3 regions of the Oerskovia sp. NPDC056781 genome follow, and region 1 is predicted to be linked to each of the others. Evidence: riboswitches for the same ligand, from Rfam matches in the RefSeq annotation. Region 1 holds a riboswitch; each other region holds the start of a gene.

The links. A riboswitch is a leader RNA that binds a small molecule or an ion and turns the genes downstream of it on or off. The one in region 1 is predicted to bind S-adenosylmethionine.
Region 2: linked by a shared signal. The riboswitch ahead of ACFRCR_RS08530 (NADPH-dependent FMN reductase) and the one ahead of ACFRCR_RS14105 (rhodanese-like domain-containing protein) in region 1 are both predicted to bind S-adenosylmethionine.
Region 3: linked by a shared signal. The riboswitch ahead of ACFRCR_RS12955 (methylenetetrahydrofolate reductase) and the one ahead of ACFRCR_RS14105 (rhodanese-like domain-containing protein) in region 1 are both predicted to bind S-adenosylmethionine.

What each region holds. Positions count from the first base shown of each region.
Region 1 is NZ_JBHUAD010000177.1:1,026-6,933, forward strand. Features, by position in the region: gene ACFRCR_RS14085 (DUF1345 domain-containing protein) at 1-5, opposite strand, end outside; gene ACFRCR_RS14090 (MBL fold metallo-hydrolase) at 72-923, opposite strand; gene ACFRCR_RS14095 (LLM class flavin-dependent oxidoreductase) at 928-1,977, opposite strand; gene ACFRCR_RS14100 (O-succinylhomoserine sulfhydrylase) at 2,099-3,361, opposite strand; gene ACFRCR_RS14105 (rhodanese-like domain-containing protein) at 3,382-3,846, opposite strand; SAM riboswitch class I at 3,853-3,945, opposite strand; gene ACFRCR_RS14110 (phosphotransferase enzyme family protein) at 4,020-4,931, shown strand; SAM riboswitch class IV at 5,011-5,125, shown strand; gene ACFRCR_RS14115 (aminotransferase class V-fold PLP-dependent enzyme) at 5,167-5,908, shown strand, end outside.
Region 2 is NZ_JBHUAD010000070.1:11,349-17,256, reverse strand. Features, by position in the region: gene ACFRCR_RS08535 (flavin reductase family protein) at 1-559, opposite strand, end outside; gene ACFRCR_RS08530 (NADPH-dependent FMN reductase) at 556-1,245, opposite strand; SAM riboswitch class IV at 1,266-1,375, opposite strand; gene gdhA (NADP-specific glutamate dehydrogenase) at 1,604-2,941, shown strand; gene ACFRCR_RS08520 (copper homeostasis protein CutC) at 3,177-3,935, shown strand; gene ACFRCR_RS08515 (ABC transporter substrate-binding protein) at 4,233-5,908, shown strand, end outside.
Region 3 is NZ_JBHUAD010000149.1:1,198-7,105, reverse strand. Features, by position in the region: gene ACFRCR_RS12970 (TIM-barrel domain-containing protein) at 1-920, shown strand, start outside; gene ACFRCR_RS12965 (PQQ-binding-like beta-propeller repeat protein) at 1,039-1,470, opposite strand; gene ACFRCR_RS12960 (hypothetical protein) at 1,513-2,463, opposite strand; SAM riboswitch class I at 2,678-2,780, shown strand; gene ACFRCR_RS12955 (methylenetetrahydrofolate reductase) at 2,893-3,942, shown strand; gene metE (5-methyltetrahydropteroyltriglutamate--homocysteine S-methyltransferase) at 3,963-5,908, shown strand, end outside.

The DNA.
Region 1 (5,908 bases):
GTCACGCGGTCAGTCAACCACCGGCCGCGCGGCCCGGCGCGTCGGCCGGACTCGTCCTGCGGCGTCCGCGGCTACGCCCCCTCGGCGAGGTACCGGAGCTGCGCCCGGACGCTCTGCCGTGCCGCGGGAAGCAGGCCGGGAGCGACGTCGCCGTAGACCGTGGCGGTCACGTCGTCGACGAGCGTCTCCGTGACCGAGTCGCGCGCTCGGTCCCCGAGCGCCGTGCGCACCTGCGCGAGCCTGGCTTCCCTGTGCTCGCGGTACGTCCGCACGACGGCGGACAGGTCGCCCAGGTGCGGGCCGTGCGCGGGCAGGACCGTCGCGGCGCCGAGCGACCCGAGCACGTCGAGGCTCGTGAGGTAGTCGCGGAGCGACCCGTCGGGCTCGGCGATGACCGTGGTGCCGCGACCAAGGACGGTGTCGCCCGTGAGGACGCTGCCGTGCGACCCGTCTCCGGGGAGGTGGAAGCTCGTCGAGTCGCCCGTGTGCCCGGGAGTCGCGAGGACCTCGATCTGCAGCCCGGCCGCGTGGATCGTCTCGCCGCCCCGCAACGGCGTCGCCTCCTGGGAACGAGCCGGGTGGCAGTGCGCCGGGTCCGCGGCACGGACGGGCGCGCCCGTGAGCGCGGCGAAGCGTGCCGCTCCTGCGGTGTGGTCGGCGTGACGGTGCGTGATCAGGACGACCTCGACGCGCGGGCCGGCGGCCAGGGCGGTGAGGTGAGCGACGTCGTCGGGCCCGGGGTCGACGACCACGCGCGAGCGCGCCCCCGGTGCGGCCAGGACGTAGGACCTGGTCCCGTCGAGCGTCATGGGGCCGGGGTTGGGGGCGAGCAGCACCGAGGCCAGGTCCGTGACGCGGACGGGCCCGCCCGACGGCGCCGCACCGGCGGGCGGGCTGGTGCGGTCGTCGCTCGGTGGGGTCACGGGATCAGTCGCCGAGCGCGGCCGCGAGCAGCTCGAGCGTCTGCGTGCGCCCGGGCGTCGCGTCGAGCGACTCGTCGGCCCGCGACGCCGCGACGGGCACGACCATGACCTCGTCGACGCCGTGCCGGGCGGCGAGCTCGCGCACGCGACGGGCGGCAGCCTGGGGCTCGTCGACGATCCAGCGGTCGAGCATCTCGTCGGCCATCTGGGACGTGAGCCCGTCGAGCGGCGTCGACGCGGCGTCCTCGACCGTCTCCTGGGCGCCCAGCGGCTTCCCCGAGCGCAGGCGGGCCATCATGCGCGCCTGCGGCAGGGCGCGGGCGCGGGCCTCGTCGAGCGTCGGGGCGACCGACACGTTGACCGTCAGGAACGTCTCCGGCGCGGGGTGCTCGGCCGACGGGCGGTAGCCGTCGCGGTAGAGCGCGAGGATCTCGTCGATGCCGGCGCCCGAGAAGTGGTTGGCGAACACGTACGGCAGGCCGAGCTCTGCGGCGAGCCGCGCGGAGTAGTCGCTCGACCCGAGCAGCCACACGGTCGGCACCGTCTCGGCGGCCGGGGTCGCGTGGACGTCGTAGACCTGGCCCGTCGTGAGGCGGACCGAGGCGCCCTCGGCGCTCATGAGCGAGCGGATGTCCTGGACGTGCTGGGGGAAGCGGTCGACGTCGGACGTCGGGCCGCTGCTGCGCAGCAGTGCGGTGACGACGGGGTCGCTGCCGGGCGCGCGCCCGATGCCCAGGTCGATGCGCCCCGGGGCCATGGCCTCCAGGACCGCGAACTGCTCGGCGACGACGAGGGGTGCGTGGTTGGGGAGCATGACGCCGCCCGACCCGACGCGGATCCGCTCGGTCACCGCTGCAGCCGCCGAGATCATGACGGGCGGTGCCGAGGCCGCGACCGCGGGCATGTTGTGGTGCTCGGCGAACCAGTAGCGCGTGAAGCCGAGGCGGTCGGCGAGGCGCACGAGGTCCAGGGAGGCGGCGATGGCCTGGGCGGAGGACTGTCCCGAGCGGACGGGGACGAGGTCGAGGACGGAGAGGCGCGGCGAGGTAGTCATCGCCTGGTGCAACCCCGGGATACGGCCGGGGTATTCCTGCGCGGCCGCTGGGTGCGGAGCAGCTGTCGTCGATCGCTCGATCGGACGACTGCTCCGCACCCGGCGCGTGGCCCGTGAGGGGCTAGCGTGCGGCGAGCGCCTGCTCGACGTCCTCGATGAGGTCGAGCGGGTCCTCGAGGCCGATCGACAGGCGCACGGTCGTCTCCGCGATCCCGACGGCGGCACGCCCGTCCGGACCCAGCTTGCGGTGCGTCGTGGTCGCCGGGTGCGTGATGAGCGACTTGGCGTCGCCCAGGTTGTTCGAGATGTCCACGACCCGCAGGGCGTCGAGGAACTGGAACGTGCGCTTCTTGAGGAGCTCGGGGTCGGTGCGCGGGTCGTCGGCGCCCAGCACGTCGAGGTTGAACGTCACGACCGTCCCGCCACCGCTCTGCTGGGCCTTGGCGAGCTCGACCTGCGGGTGCGAGGCCAGGAACGGGTAGCGCACGGCCGTGACGCCCGGCAGCTCCTCGAGGGCCGTCGCGACCTGGAGGGCCGAGGCGTTCTGCGCCTTGACGCGCACCGAGAGGGTCTCGAGCCCCTTGACCAGGACCCACGCGTTGAACGCGCTGAGCGACGGGCCGGTGTTGCGGATGAAGGTCTGGACCGGTCCCTTGACGTACTCCTCGGAGCCCAGGATCGCGCCGCCCAGCACGCGCCCCTGTCCGTCGATGTGCTTGGTCGCCGAGTACACGACGACGTCGGCGCCGAGCTCGAGCGGCTTCTGCAGCACGGGGGTCGCGAACACGTTGTCGAGCACGACGACGGCACCCGCGGCGTGCGCGAGGTCGCTCACCCGGCGCACGTCGATCACGTCCTGCATGGGGTTGGACGGGGTCTCGAAGAAGACGACGTCCGCGGGGGTCGACAGCGCCTCCTCCCACTGCGAGAGGACGTGGCCGTCGACGTAGTCGGTGCGCACGCCCCACTTGGCGAAGATCTCGTCGAAGATCACGAGCGACGAGCCGAACAGCGCGCGGGCCGCGACGATGCGCGACCCGGCGCCGACCAGCGCCGCGAGCGAGGTGAAGACCGCGGACATGCCCGACGCGGTCGCGTAGCAGGCCTCGGCGCCCTCGATGAGGCGCAGCCGCTCCTCGAACGTGTGCACCGTCGGGTTGCCGTAGCGCGAGTAGATGAAGCGGTCGACCTCGCCTGTGAACGCGGCCTCGGCCTCGGCGGCGCTCCCGTACACGTAGCCCTGCGTGAGGAAGAGCGCCTCGCTCGTCTCCTCGAAGTTGGTGCGGGCGTGGCCGCCGCGCACGGCGAGCGTGTCGGGGCGGACCGAGCGGGGGAGCGGGCCACGACCCGAGCCGCCCGGGATGCCGGCGGGGATGCGGAGCACGCCGTCCCCGGTCGCGGCGCTCACGACTGCGTCCAAGGCAGGCCCGCGGCGCGCCAGCCGTCGGAGCCGCGGTGGCCGGTGCCGTCGAGCGCTCCCTCGAAACCCTCGAGGACGTTGTACGCGGGGCCAAGCCCCGCGGCGGTCGCGGCCTTGGCCGCGCCGATCGAGCGGGCTCCCGAGCGGCACAGGAAGACGACCGGACGCTCAGGGCTCAACCCGGCCGCGGTGAGCTCCGCGACGAACGCCGGGTTGGGGCGGCCCGTGACGTCGACCCACTGGGTCAGGACCGGTTCGCGGCCCGTCGAGGCAAGATCGGGGACCCCGACGAAGCGCCACTCGGCGTCGGTGCGGACGTCCACGAGGACGGCGCTCGGGTCGCTCTGGAGCAGGGCCCACGCCTGCTGGGGCGTGATGTCCCCGGCGTAGCCGTCGGCAGGCCGGGCGTCGGGGACCGGGGCAGCGGTCGCGCGGTCGGGGGCACTCATGGTGATCCTCCATCGGTCGTGGCGGTAGCACCCTCGCCCGTCACCGGGGGGTTGCTGCGGCGTCATCGTGCCAAGTCACTCAGCCGCTCTGGATGGTTGCGTCGGATCGTACGCCACCGTGACCACGGAAAAGAACAGGTGTCTCGCAGGGTGGTCGGGCTAGGTTCCTGCGCATGAGCGACCTCCCCGCACCGGACCACGAGGTAGAGGAATCCCGTCGAGACGGAGGGCCAGGGGGCTCTACCTCGACGCAAGCCCTCTACCTCGCGGCGCCCGACCAGGCCGAGGAGCCCCTGGCCGGCGGGAACTCGACGACGGTCGTGCGCAGCGGCGACACCGTCCGCCGGACCGCGGGGCCCTGGACGCCCACGGTCCAGGCGCTCCTGCGGCACCTGCGAGCACAGGGCGTCACCGAGGTACCCGAGCCGCTGGGAACCGACGACCAGGGGCGAGAGGTGCTGTCGTTCCTCCCCGGTGACGTCGGGAACTACCCGTTGCCCCCGTGGGTCTGGGACGACGCGGTGCTCCGGGATGCGGGCGCGCTGCTGCGGCGCGTGCACGACGCGAGCGTCGGGTTCCTCGACACAGGCGCCGCCGCCCTCGTCCCCGACGCCCCGCCGGCCCCTGTCTGGCAGACCGCACCGCACGAGCCCGCCGAGGTCGTGTGCCACAACGACGTCGCCCCGTACAACATGGTCTTCCGCGACGGAACCCTCGTGGGGCTCATCGACTTCGACACCGCGAGCCCCGGCCCCCGGATCTGGGACCTGGCCTACCTCGGCTACCGGCTCGCGCCCCTCGTGGCGGACGCAGGGGAGTCGGAGGGGAGCGACGTCGTCGGGCGGCTGGACCCGATGGCGCGGCTCGACGCCCTGGTCTCCGCGTACGGGATGCCGTACTCGCGCCGCGAGGTCCTGACCACCGTCGTCGCGCGGCTCGACGAGCTCGCGGCGTTCACGGACGAGCGGGCGACCGCGACCGGTCGGGCCGACTTCCGGGAGCACGCGGCCATGTACCGGGCCGACGCGCGGCGCGCGCAGGCGCTCGCGGACGCGTCCTCGGCCTCGCCCGTCCTGCCCGCCTGACAGACCACCCTGACCACGATCCGAGACGCGGTGCCCACCGGTTGACACGCTCCGCGCGCCTCGACCATCCTGGACACCAGGTCATGAGTGCCAGCGCAAAACCCCGGTTTGCTGGCCGGCAACCCTCCTCCGCGGTGGGGTGCCCCGGGTGACGACCAGGTCCCTCTCTATCTGGAGGGGGGCAAGCGCGGAGGGGCCGGCACGGCGAACTCCGACGACCACCGGAGGACGTGCCATGAGCGCACACGCAGTCATCGAAGCACCCACCTCGTGTGCCGTGCTGCCCGTCGTGGGCAGCGACACCCTGGTCCCCCTCGTCGACGGGCGCAGCGTCCCGTACGCGAACCTCGACGTCGCGGCCTCGGCCCCGGCGCTCCAGGTCGTGGCCGACCGGGTCACCGAGGTCCTGCCGCTGTACGCGAGCGTGCACCGCGGCGCGGGCTACCTGTCCCAGGTGTCGACGGCCCTCTACGAGGCCGCGCGCCAGACCATCGGCGCGTTCGTCGGCGCGCGCGAGGACGACGTCACGATCGTCACGCGCAACACCACGGACTCCCTCAACCTCCTCGCGGGCTGCGTCCCGGCCCGGGCCGACGGCTCGCCAGGGCGTGTGCTCGTCCTCGACGTCGAGCACCACGCGAACCTCCTGCCCTGGCAGCGCACGGGCGGCGCCACGGTCCTGGTCGGCGGTGCGACGGTCGCCGAGACCCTGTCCGGGCTGCGCGCCGAGCTGTCGCGCTTCCCGTACGCGCTCGTCGCGGTCACGGGCGCGTCGAACGTCACGGGCGAGTCGCTGCCGCTCGCCGAGGTCGTGACCGCGGCGCACGACGCCGGCGCGCGCGTCCTGCTCGACGGCGCCCAGCTCGTCCCGCACCGGGGCGTCTCGCTCGCCGCGACCGACGTGGACTACGTCGCGTTCTCGGGGCACAAGACCTACGCGCCGTTCGGTGCGGGCGCTCTCGTCGGTCGCCGCGACT
Region 2 (5,908 bases), on a different contig from region 1:
CCGAGTGGTCCCCGATCCGGTGGTAGGACCGGTCGTGGTAGACGAGCGGCGTCGCGTCGCTGCGCGTCCCCGACGCGAGCGCACGCAGCGAGACCAGGTAGCTGTCGCCCACGGGCGTGCGCTGGATGATGCGCCCGCGCACCCAGGACAGCGCGCCGTCGATCACGGGCTCCCCGGAGTCGAGCGGTGACCACCCGCCGGCTGCGAAGCGGTCGATCCCGCTCGTCGCGAAGCGCGCCGACACGTCGTCCTGGTCGGCGCTGAGGAAGTTGACCGTGACCGTGCGGGCCGCGGAGATCGCGGGCCACGACGACGAGGTCGACGCGAGCGAGAACGCGAGCAGCGGCGGCGCGGCCGAGACCGAGATGACCGACGTCGCCGTGAAGCCCACCGGGCGGCCCTCGTGCTCGAGCGCGACGACCGCCACGCCCGCGGGGTGCTGCCGGAACACGGCCTTGTAGGCGTCGGCGCTGAGCTGCGGCTCGTCCTGCTCGTGGAGCAGGGCCTCGAGCCCGGCGAGGCCCGCGACGTCGGAGCGGGTCGTGGGTTCGGCGGTCATCGGGTCACCTCGGCGAGCTCGGGAGCGGTCCGGTGGGTGGGGACGTCCTGCCCGACGGCGGCGCTCACCGCCCGGAGCAACGGGCCTCCCGCACGGTCGAGCCAGGCGTCGACGGTGCTCGCGAGCTCGGCCTCGCCGAGCTGGGAGTCCAGGAGGGTGAGCGTGCGTGCGGGGACCGTCGCGCCGAGCTCCACGAGGAGCGGGCGCAGGTGCACCTCGCCCGCGAGAGCGTGCGCGGGGTTGCCCGACACCACGACCGGGACGGCCACGACCCCGGCCAGGCCGTCGGGGCCGTAGAGGTCGAGGAACGCCTTGAGCAGCCCGGTGTACGAGCCCTTGTAGACGGGCGTCGCGACGACCAGTACGGCGGCGCTCGCGGCGATGTCCCGCGCGGTGTCGGCGCGCGGGTGCTCGGGGGCGAGGATCTCGGTGGCGATCTCGGCGAGGTCGATCGTGGCCGGTGACGGCCCTGTCCGGGAGGGCCCGGTCTGCGGGGCCCCGGCTGGGTCGACCGGGTCGGCCGGGTCGGCCGGGGCGAGGCCCAGGTGGTCGGCGACTCGGGCTGCGACCGTCCGGGCGGCGGTCAAGGTCCGTGAACCGGGCCGCGGGTTGCCGACCAGGGTCACCACGGCCGGTCGCGGGTCGTCGGTCTGCGTCGGGCGGGGTGCTTCGGGGTGCTGGGTCATCGCTTCCTCACTGTCGTCGTGCTGCACGCTTGCCGCGTCGTGCCGGCGCGGCCAGGTCATCTCCCGGAGCACCCCGTCGTGAAGGGGTTGCTGACCAGCGAGCCGGGGCTTCGCGCTGGTGCTCGTGACCTCTGGGTAGGGGTATAGCCCCGGCGGGGGGAATCTGCACCGATCAGGTCGAGAATTCTCAGAGGGTGGACGGAGGTTTCCTGCACCGGACCCTCGAACTGTTGCCTCGAGCAAGGGCGGCGTCCCAGGTCATGAGCCTGGCGTCTCCCAGAGTGGGACGGGAGTACGGCGATGTTTACGAGTACGTAACCTGGTGCGGTTCAAAGCCCGCCCTGCCGAGGAGCACTCCATGGATAGTCGTCTGCAGTCCGTCTTCGACGAGGTCCTCGCCCGCAACCCTGGTGAGGTCGAGTTCCACCAGGCGGTTCGCGAGGTCTTCGACTCGCTCGGGCCGGTGCTCCAGAAGAACCCCCAGTACGTCGACGCCGCCGTGCTCGAGCGCATCTGCGAGCCCGAGCGTCAGATCATCTTCCGCGTGCCGTGGGTCGACGACCGGAACCACGTCCAGATCAACCGTGGCTTCCGCGTCGAGTTCAACTCGGCCCTCGGCCCGTTCAAGGGCGGCCTCCGCTTCCACCCCTCGGTGTACCTCGGGATCGTCAAGTTCCTCGGGTTCGAGCAGATCTTCAAGAACTCGCTCACCGGCATGCCCATCGGCGGCGGCAAGGGCGGCTCGGACTTCGACCCGCGCGGCAAGTCCGACGGCGAGGTCATGCGCTTCTGCCAGTCGTTCATGACCGAGCTCTACCGCCACATCGGCGAGTACACGGACGTCCCCGCGGGCGACATCGGCGTGGGCGGCCGCGAGATCGGCTACCTGTTCGGCCAGTACAAGCGCATCACCAACCGCTACGAGTCCGGCGTGCTCACGGGCAAGGGCATCAGCTGGGGCGGATCCCTCGTGCGTACCGAGGCCACGGGCTACGGCACGGTGTTCTTCGCCGACCACATGCTGCGCACCAAGGGCCAGACCTTCGACGGCCAGCGCGTCGTCGTCTCCGGCTCGGGGAACGTCGCGACCTACGCGATCCAGAAGGCCCAGCAGCTCGGTGCGAACGTGGTGTCCTTCTCCGACTCCTCGGGCTACGTGGTCGACGAGGCCGGCGTGGACGTCGACCTGCTCCGCCAGATCAAGGAGGTCGAGCGCGGGCGCGTGGCCGACTACGTCGAGCGCCGCCCCGGCGCGCGCCTCGTGACGGGCGGCAGCATCTGGGACGTCCCCGCGACGGTCGCGCTGCCGTGCGCCACCCAGAACGAGCTGAGCGAGCAGGACGCGAAGCAGCTCGTCGCGAACGGCGTCGTCGCGGTCGCGGAGGGCGCCAACATGCCCACGACCCCGGGCGCGGTCTCGCTCCTGCAGGACGCCGGCGTGCTCTTCGCCCCGGGCAAGGCGGCGAACGCGGGCGGCGTCGCGACCTCGGCCCTCGAGATGCAGCAGAACGCCTCGCGGGACGCGTGGACGTTCGAGTACACGGAGGAGCGCCTCGCGCACATCATGGAGGGCATCCACTCGCGCTGCGAGGAGACCGCCGACGAGTACGGCGCGCCCGGCAACTACGTCCTGGGCGCGAACATCGCGGGCTTCACCAAGGTCGCCGACGCGATGATCTCGCTGGGCGTCATCTGACGCACCCGCAGGGCCTCCGGGCCCGGCGGACCGACGGGAGCGGTGCGCTCCGTGCGCCTCGCGGCGCGCGGAGGGCGCGGCTCCCGTCGTCGTCCCGGGGGTTCTGTCCCGTCCGGACGTCCGGACGCCCGGACGGATGGGACGCTCGAGGCGCCCGTGACGGCGTCGGGTCTACGCTGACCGCTGACACGGGTGCGCTGCGGCGTGCCGACCCCGACCCAAGGAGCATCCCCACATGGCACGCGAGGTCGCCCTCGAGATCGCAGTCCAGGACACCGACGGCGTGCGGATCGCCGCGCAGATCGGCGCACGCCGCGTCGAGCTGTGCGCGGCGCTCGGGGCGACGGGTGGGCTGACGCCGAGCGTGGGGCTCGTCGAGGCCGCGGTCGCGGCTGCGGCCGAGGTGGCGGGGGACGGCGTGCCCGTCGAGGTGCACCCCCTGGTCCGGCCGCGCGCGGGCGGGTTCGTGTTCAGCGCGGCAGAGCTCGACGTACAGGTGCGCGACGTCCGCGCGGCCGTGGCAGCGGGGGCGTCCGGGGTCGTGATCGGCGCCCTCACGGCCGACGGTCTGGTCGACGCGGACGTGGTGCGTGCTCTCGTCGCGGCCGCGAGCGGGCGTGACGTGACGTTCCACCGGGCGATCGACGTGGTCGAGGACGTCACGGCGGCGCTCGACCTCCTCGCGGACCTGGGCGTCACGCGTGTCCTCACCTCGGGCGGCGCCCCGAGCAGCATCGACGGTGTCGACCGGCTGCGGGAGATGGCACGTCACTGCGCGGGGCGCGTGCAGGTCCAGGCGGGCGGGGGAGTGCGCCCGCAGGACGTCGGGGCGCTCGTGGCCGCCGGGGTGGACGCGGTCCACCTCTCGGCCAAGCGCACGCTGTCCGACGACGGCGGCCCCGGTGGCGGGGGCGGGTCCGGCTACGAGGTCACGGACCTGGACGTCGCGCGCGCGGCGCGGGAAGCGGTCGACGAGGCGCTCGCGAGCCTCTAGGAGGCTTCCGGAAGGTCGTGGTCGGATCGTTCCCACGGCGGGCACGTGACGCACGAGCGTGCCCGCCGGGCCGATTCGTTGTGCACTGCGCACCGCTCGCTGGGCTCGCGGCACGACCGGAATCGGCAGGATCTAGCGGTTCTTGGCGCGGCATCGAACGGTCAGATTTCATTTAGGTAACTTTCCTGTTGTATTGGTCGGAAGCCTGCTCGGGATTCGTTAGTGTTCCTGCCACGAGCTCGCACGGTGGCGAGCGGCCGATCAGCGTGACGACGCGTTGACGACTCGAGAGGACCGATGATGATTCGAAGCGTGGCGCGCAAGCGCCTGCTCACGACGGTTGCCCTGGTGACCGGCGTGACGATGTTCGCAGCCGGCTGCTCCAGCTCTGGTGGTGAGAAGACCGAGGGGGGCGGCGACGCGGGTCGTGTCCTGAACGTGTGGGCCGGTTCGCAGACCCCCGTGGTCGCGAACTTCAACCCCTACTCGCCCAACCCGCTGCACGCGGCGAACGGCGCGATCTACGAGCCGCTCTTCTACTACAACAAGGCACAGGCCGGTGCTCCCGAGCCTCGTCTGGGCGAGTCGTTCGAGTGGTCCGAGGACGGCCTCGAGCTGACCGTCAAGATCCGCGAGGGCGTCAAGTGGACCGACGGCGAGGACTTCACGGTCGACGACGTCATCTACTCGCACACCAACGCGGCCACCAAGCGTGACTTCATCGTCTCGGTCGAGAAGGTCGACGACACGAGCGTCAAGTGGACGTTCAACTCGCCGCAGTTCACGTCCGAGGTCCAGCTCCTCGGCACCGCCCTGGTCGTCCCCGAGCACATCTTCTCCAAGATGGCCGACATCGTCTCCGACCCGAACGCGAACCCGGTCGGCACGGGCCCCTACAAGGCGGACGCCGTGACCGAGGCCGGCTACACGGTCGTCGCGAACGAGGACTACTGGGCCGGCGCGCCCAAGGTCAAGAAGGTCCGCTACCTCGGCATCGACAAGAACGGAAGCGCCGAGGACCTGCTCACCACGGGCAAGGTCGACTGGGCCGGCATGTTCGTCCCTGACCCCGAGCGGATCACGGGCGACGGTCGCCTGACGATGCTCAACACGCCGCAGGACCCCACGACGCTCTACACCTGCTCGACCGTCGCGCTCGGCTGCACGGGCATCCAGACCGACGCCGCCGTGCGCCAGGCGCTCGACCTCGCGATCGACCGCGGCGAGATCAACGAGAAGGCCTTCGCGGGGCAGGCCGCCGTCGCCTCGCCGACGTTCGCGCTGCTCGGCCGTGACGACCGGTGGATCTCCCCGGACGTCGCGAAGGAGAGCCCGCAGACGGCCGACGCAGCCGCCGCGGCTGCCGTCCTCGAAGGTGCCGGCTACACCAAGGGTGCAGACGGCATCTACGAGAAGGACGGCAAGAAGGTCGCGATGACCCTCGTCACGGTCGACGGCTGGACCGACTACAACGCGGTCGGTGACCTGGTTGCTGCACAGGCAGCCAAGGCCGGCATGCAGGTCACGCACAACAAGGTGTCGCAGCAGGAGATGTCCGACGCGCGCGTCGCGGGCACCTACGAGCTCATGGTCGGTGGCATCACCGGTCCGTCCCTCGACGACCCGTTCTCGATCTACCGCCAGTGGATGTCGACCGAGTACACGGGCCCCGTGGGTGAGGTCCTCGAGTCGGGTCGCTTCAACTACGTGCGCTACTCCAACCCTGTCGTCGACGCCGCCGTCACCGCAGCTGCCGCGACGAACGACGAAGACGCCAAGAAGGAGCAGTACGCGGTCATCCAGAAGGAGATCACCCGCGACCTCCCGTACATCCCGATCGTCGTGAACGCGACCCAGACCTTCGTCGACACGAAGGACTTCACGGGCTGGCCCACCGATGACGACCTGTACGCCTTCCCGCCGTCATGGAGCACGGTCTCGCTCGGCATCGTGCTCTCCAAGCTCGAGCCGAA
Region 3 (5,908 bases), on a different contig from region 1:
CCCCGGAGGGCCGCGAGTGGTGGACCGCGCGCCGCCAGTACCTCGTCGCCGAGCTCGACGTCGACGGCTTCAAGACCGACGGCGGCGAGCACGCGTGGGGCGACGAGCTCCGGTACGCGGACGGGCGCCGGGGCGACGAGGGCAACAACCTCTACCCCGTGCACTACGCCCGCGCGTTCGGCGACCTGCTGCGCAAGAACGGCAAGGCTCCCGTGACGTTCTCCCGCGCCGGGTTCACTGGGTCGCAGGCCCACGGCCTGCACTGGGCGGGCGACGAGAACTCGACCTGGGAGGCGTTCCGCTGGTCCATGAACGCGGGCATCACGGCCTCGGCCTGCGGCATCGTCTACTGGGGCTGGGACCTCGCCGGTTTCTCCGGCCCCGTGCCCGGCTCGGAGCTCTACCTGCGCGGGGTCGCGGCCGCGACGTTCAGCCCCGTCATGCAGTACCACTCGGAGTTCAACCACCACCAGCGCCCCCTGCGGGACCGCACGCCGTGGTACGTCGCCGAGACCAACGACGACCCCGAGGTCGTGGACGTGTTCCGGGGCTTCGCGAAGGTCCGCGAGCGCCTCGTGCCGTACCTCGCCGAGCAGGCGCGGCACTCGATCGCCACGGGTGCCCCGCTCATGCGCGGTCTGTTCGTCGACCACTCGCACGACGAGAACGTGTGGGAGCACGCCGACGAGTACCAGCTCGGCGACGACCTGCTGGTCCACCCCGTGACCGAGGAGGGCGCCACGACGTGGACCACGTACCTCCCGGCGGGCGAGTGGGTCGACGCCTGGACGGGGCGGCCCGCCACGGGCGAGCCCAGCGGGGCCGGGGTGCTCGTGACGCGCGACGTCCCGCGCGACGTCATCCCGGTGTACGTGCGTGCGTCCGCCTGGGAGGACCTGGCGCCGGTCTTCGCGCGGTAGTCGCTCGTCGGTCCGGCGGTCCGGCGGTCCGGCGGGCCGACGGCGCAGCAGCAGCGGTGAGCACGGCTCCACCCGTCCGCGGGTGGGGCCTGCGGCCCGAGCTCACCGCCCACGACCGTCAGCCGAACGCCGTGACCTGGGCTTCGTCGACCCTCAGCAGCCGACCTCCCCCAGCGACCAGCTCGTACGGGTCACCGGTGTGCTCCTGGGTCCATCGCACGTCGCCCGTCGCCAGGTCGAGGGCGGTGACCGAGCTCGTGCCGGGCGCGGTGGGGACGACGAGGAGCGCGGAGAAGCCGTCGGTGAACGTGCCGGTCACGCGGTACGACACCGCACCGGACACAGGCCCGGCGGCCCGCCGCCACCGCTCCTCGCCCGTCGTGGCGTCCAGAGCGACCGTTTCCCGGTCGACCGTCTGCACGAGCACGACGTCCGCCCCGCGGACGAGCACCTGCCGCGCTGCGACCGGCGCGGTCCAGGCGGTCGTGCCGTCCCGGTGGACGGCGAGGAGCGTCTCCCCCTGGTCGAGCAGGACGAGGTGAGGTGCCATGAGGTCTCTGGCACCTTCCCCGAGCACGAGCCCTTCGTTCCTCTAGAGCACCGTGCCGTCGGCCGAGACGGCCTCGGCGGGTCCCGCGACGGCCGTCCCCGACGAGCGGAGGTAGGACCCGTTACCCAAGGCGGTGACCTGCACCATCGCCGACGGTTCGTCGACGACCAGGCCCCCAGGTGTCAGGTAGGACAGGACGCCGCAGCCGTGGACCTCCACCGTCCCCGTCCGGTAGACCGCACGGACGGCATCACCTTCGGTCGCGCACAGCGGGCCCTGCGCGTCCTCCTTCACGGTCAGCCGTCGCTCCCACGCCACCGTTCCCGTCCGGACGTCGACGGACCGGACCACGACCCCCGTCTCGTCCCTGGTGGCCTGGAGCACCGTCCCACCGGGACCGGTGACCGCCTCGCCCCTGCGTGGGTCCACCTCCACCTCGGCCACCACCGCACCGTCGACGCTCACGAGTCGGGCTGTGGGAGCATCCTCCCCCTGGCCCAGGCACACGAAGGCCGACGCCTCCGGCGTCCCCTCGACGCCCTCCTGGTCGGCGGCGCAGACCTGCCGGGTCAGGTCGTCCAGCCGCCAGCGCTCGTCGCCCGACCCGAGGTCGTACCCGACGGTCCCGGAGCGCCCCGGGATCACCAGCAGGTCCCCCACGGTGAACGGCTCGCCCTCGTCGCGGTCGACGCTCCACTCGGCACGCGGCGCGTAGGCGAGGTCGAAGATCCCGCCCTCGGACGATCGGAGCGTCTCGAGCGCGTCGTCCTGGGCCGCCCCGTCACGCGTCACGACGACCGCGGCCGCCGTCCCGAGCACGCCGAGACCGGCGGCGAGGCCGACGAGGAGGGCGGCACGGCGCCGTCGGGCGGAGCGGTCGAGCGGGCGCCCCCTCTGCTCGCGACGACGCGGCTCCGGGTCGACCGGGTCGACGTCCTCGGACGAGTCGTCGAGCATGAACACGACCTGCTGCTGGCTGCGTCGGCGAGGCACGCCCGGAGCATACCGGCGACGTCGAGAAGGAACGCCCGACGGTCCGGTGGCGACCGACAGGCGTACGTTGGAAGGGCGAATGCAGGGCCCGACGGAGCGACCCTGCGACAGCGTGGACGGAACACGGACCGGCCTGAACGACCACCCCGGACCCCTGCGTCTCACGCTTCGAGCAGATATTGGCTCAGATCATGGATTCCCCCTACGATCGTCAACACCATCCAGAGCGGTCGAGAGTCCTGGCTCGTTGACACCGCAGCAACCCCCCAACGGAAGCCTCCCGCGGGTACGGGTGCTACAGCCAGGTTCGATGGAGCGATTCATGACCGAGGCATCTTCCTGCGCACCCCTACACCGCACCGGGGTCCCGCGCGCCAGTCGTACGGCCCCCGTGGCCACCACCAGCACGCCCCTCGTGGCGGTCACGCGATGAGCATCGTCGACCTGGGGCACTTCGGGCACGAGGCACCGCGACCCACGGTGTCGTTCGAGCTCATGCCCCCGCGCCGCCCCGACGCCGCACCCAAGTTCTGGGAGACGGCCCGCCGTCTGGTCGCGACGTCCCCCGACTTCGTGTCGGTCACGTACGGCGCGGCCGGCACCGACCGTGAGACCTCCCGGCGCGTCATCAGCCAGCTCCTGCACGGCACGCCCGTGCTGCCCATCGCGCACCTGACGTGCGTGGGCGCCTCGCGCGAGGACGTCGAGGACGTCATCACGGACTTCCTCGACGCGGGCGTGCGCAGCTTCCTCGCCCTGCGGGGCGACCCGCCGCGCGACCAGCCGGACTGGCGCCCCGCCGAGGACGGCGTGCGGTCGAGCACCGAGCTCGTGGCCCTGCTGCGCGAGGTCGAGGCCGCGCGCTGCGCCGCGAGCCCGAGCGTCGCGCTGCGCGGCGCGGCCCGCCCGCTGACCATCGCGGTCGCGACGTTCCCCGACGGGAACCTCGCCGCCGGGACGAGCCGCACCCAGGAGGTGCGCCGCCTGTGGCAGAAGCAGCAGGCAGGCGCGGACTTCGCGATCACGCAGCTCTTCTACGAGGCGTCCTCGTACATCGACTTCGTCGCCGAGGCGCGCGCCGCAGGGGTGACCATCCCGATCCTCGCGGGCCTGCTGCCCATGACGGACCCGGCCCGGCTCGCACGCGTTGAGGAGCTCACGGGCGTCCCGGCACCGCAGCGCGTCGTCGAGGCCCTCGAGGCCGAGCAGGACCCCGCCGCGCGCCACGCCCTGGGCATCCGCCACTCGGTCACGCTCGCGCGCCAGGTCCTCGCCGCCGGTGCGCCCGGCCTCCACATCTACACGTTCAACAAGCACCAAGCCGCTCTAGACCTGCTCGAGGGAGTCGACCTCGGCGGTGGGGCAGCGGGGGACGCCGACGGCGTCTCGTCCCGCACCCCCGACCTGGCCAGCGGGCCGTGGGTCTCCGGCACTCCCCTTCCCTCCGCCGAGCCTGCCCTGGGCAGCTCCTCGGTCTGACCAGTTCAGAGGTATTCACCATGAGTGCACCCACGTTCCCGTCCGGTTCCGTCCTCGGATACCCCCGCATCGGCCCGCGCCGCGAGCTCAAGAAGGCCGTCGAGTCCTTCTGGGCCGGCAGGACCACCGCCGACGAGCTCGAGGCCACGGCCTCGGCGCTGCGCGTCGCCGCAGCGAAGCGCCTCGTCGACCTGGGCCTCGACGCCGCGTCGGGCGCCGTGCCCGGCTCCTTCTCCTACTACGACCAGGTGCTCGACGTCGTCGCTCTCCTCGGGGCGGTCCCGTCCCGCTTCGCGTCGCTCACCGACGCCGACGGCGCGCTGGACCTCGCGGGCTACTTCACGGTCGCGCGCGGCGCCGGCGAGGACGCCCCGCTCGAGATGACCAAGTGGTTCGACACGAACTACCACTACCTGGTCCCCGAGATCAGCGAGTCCACGCCGTTCCGCTTCGCGGACGACCGCGTCGTGCGCCAGTTCGTCGAGGCCAAGGACGCGGGCGTCGTGACCCGGCCCGTCGTCGTCGGGCCCGTCACGTTCCTCGCACTGTCCAAGGCCGCCGACGACAGCGCGCCCGGCTTCAGCCCGCTCTCGCGCCTCGCGGACGTCCTGCCCGTGTACGTCGAGCTGCTGCGCGCCCTGGCCGCGGCGGGTGCACCGTGGGTGCAGCTCGATGAGCCCGCGCTCGTGTCCGACTCGATCGACGTCCCGGCCGCCGAGGTCCACGCCGCGGTCACCGAGGCGTACCGCGTGCTCGCGACCGAGCTCGCGGTGGGCTCCGAGCGTCCCGCGATCCTCGTGGGCGCGCCGTTCGGCGGGCTCCAGGGTGAGCACGACGGCCTCGCGCTCCTGGCCGCGACCGACGTCGAGGCGATCTCGCTCGACCTCGTCAAGGGCGCTGTCCCCGCGGGCCCCGTCCCGGGCCTGGCGGACAAGACCCTCGTCGCCGGCGTGATCGACGGCCACAACGTCTGGCGTGCCGACCTCGCAGCGAAGCTCGACCTGGTCGAGGGGTTGTCGGACCTGGGGGCAGGCACCGTCACCGTCGGCACCTCGACCTCCCTCCTGCACGTCCCGCACGACGTCGAGGACGAGGACTGGACCAACGGCTCGATCGACGCCCGCCTCCGTGACTGGCTCGCGTTCGCCGACCAGAAGGTCGGCGAGGTCGCCGTTCTCGCCCAGGCCCTGACCGAGGGACCTGAGGCGGTCGCCGACCAGATCGAGGCGTCTCGCGCGGCGGTGGCCTCGCGCGCGGTGGCGAGCGGCGTCGTCGTGCCTGCGGTGCGCGAGCGCGCCGCAGCCCTCACCGAGGGCGACTTCTCGCGCGGCGACTACGCCGAGCGCGCGGCCGCCCAGCAGGCCAAGCTGAACCTCCCGCTGCTGCCGACCACGACCATCGGGTCGTTCCCGCAGACTCCGGAGATCCGCCGGGCGCGCGCGCTCAACGTCAAGGGCGAGCTCTCCGACGCGGACTACACGGCCGCGATGCAGGACGAGATCCGCCGCGTCGTCGAGCTCCAGGAGCAGATCGGTCTGGACGTCCTGGTGCACGGCGAGCCCGAGCGCAACGACATGGTCCAGTACTTCGCGGAGAACCTCGACGGGTTCGCGGTCACGGCGAACGGCTGGGTCCAGTCGTACGGCTCGCGCTGCGTGCGTCCGCCGATCCTGTGGGGCGATGTGACGCGTCCGGCGCCCATCACGGTCGACTGGTCGACGTTCACGGCCTCGCTCACCGAGAAGCCGGTCAAGGGCATGCTGACCGGTCCGGTCACGATCCTCGCGTGGTCGTTCGTGCGCGACGACCAGCCGCTCGGCGACACGGCCAACCAGGTGGGCCTCGCGCTGCGCGACGAGATCGCGGACCTCGAGGCCGCCGGCATCGGCATCATCCAGGTCGACGAGCCCGCGCTGCGCGAGCTCCTGCCTCTGCGCAAGGCCGACCAGGCCGCGTACCTCGACTG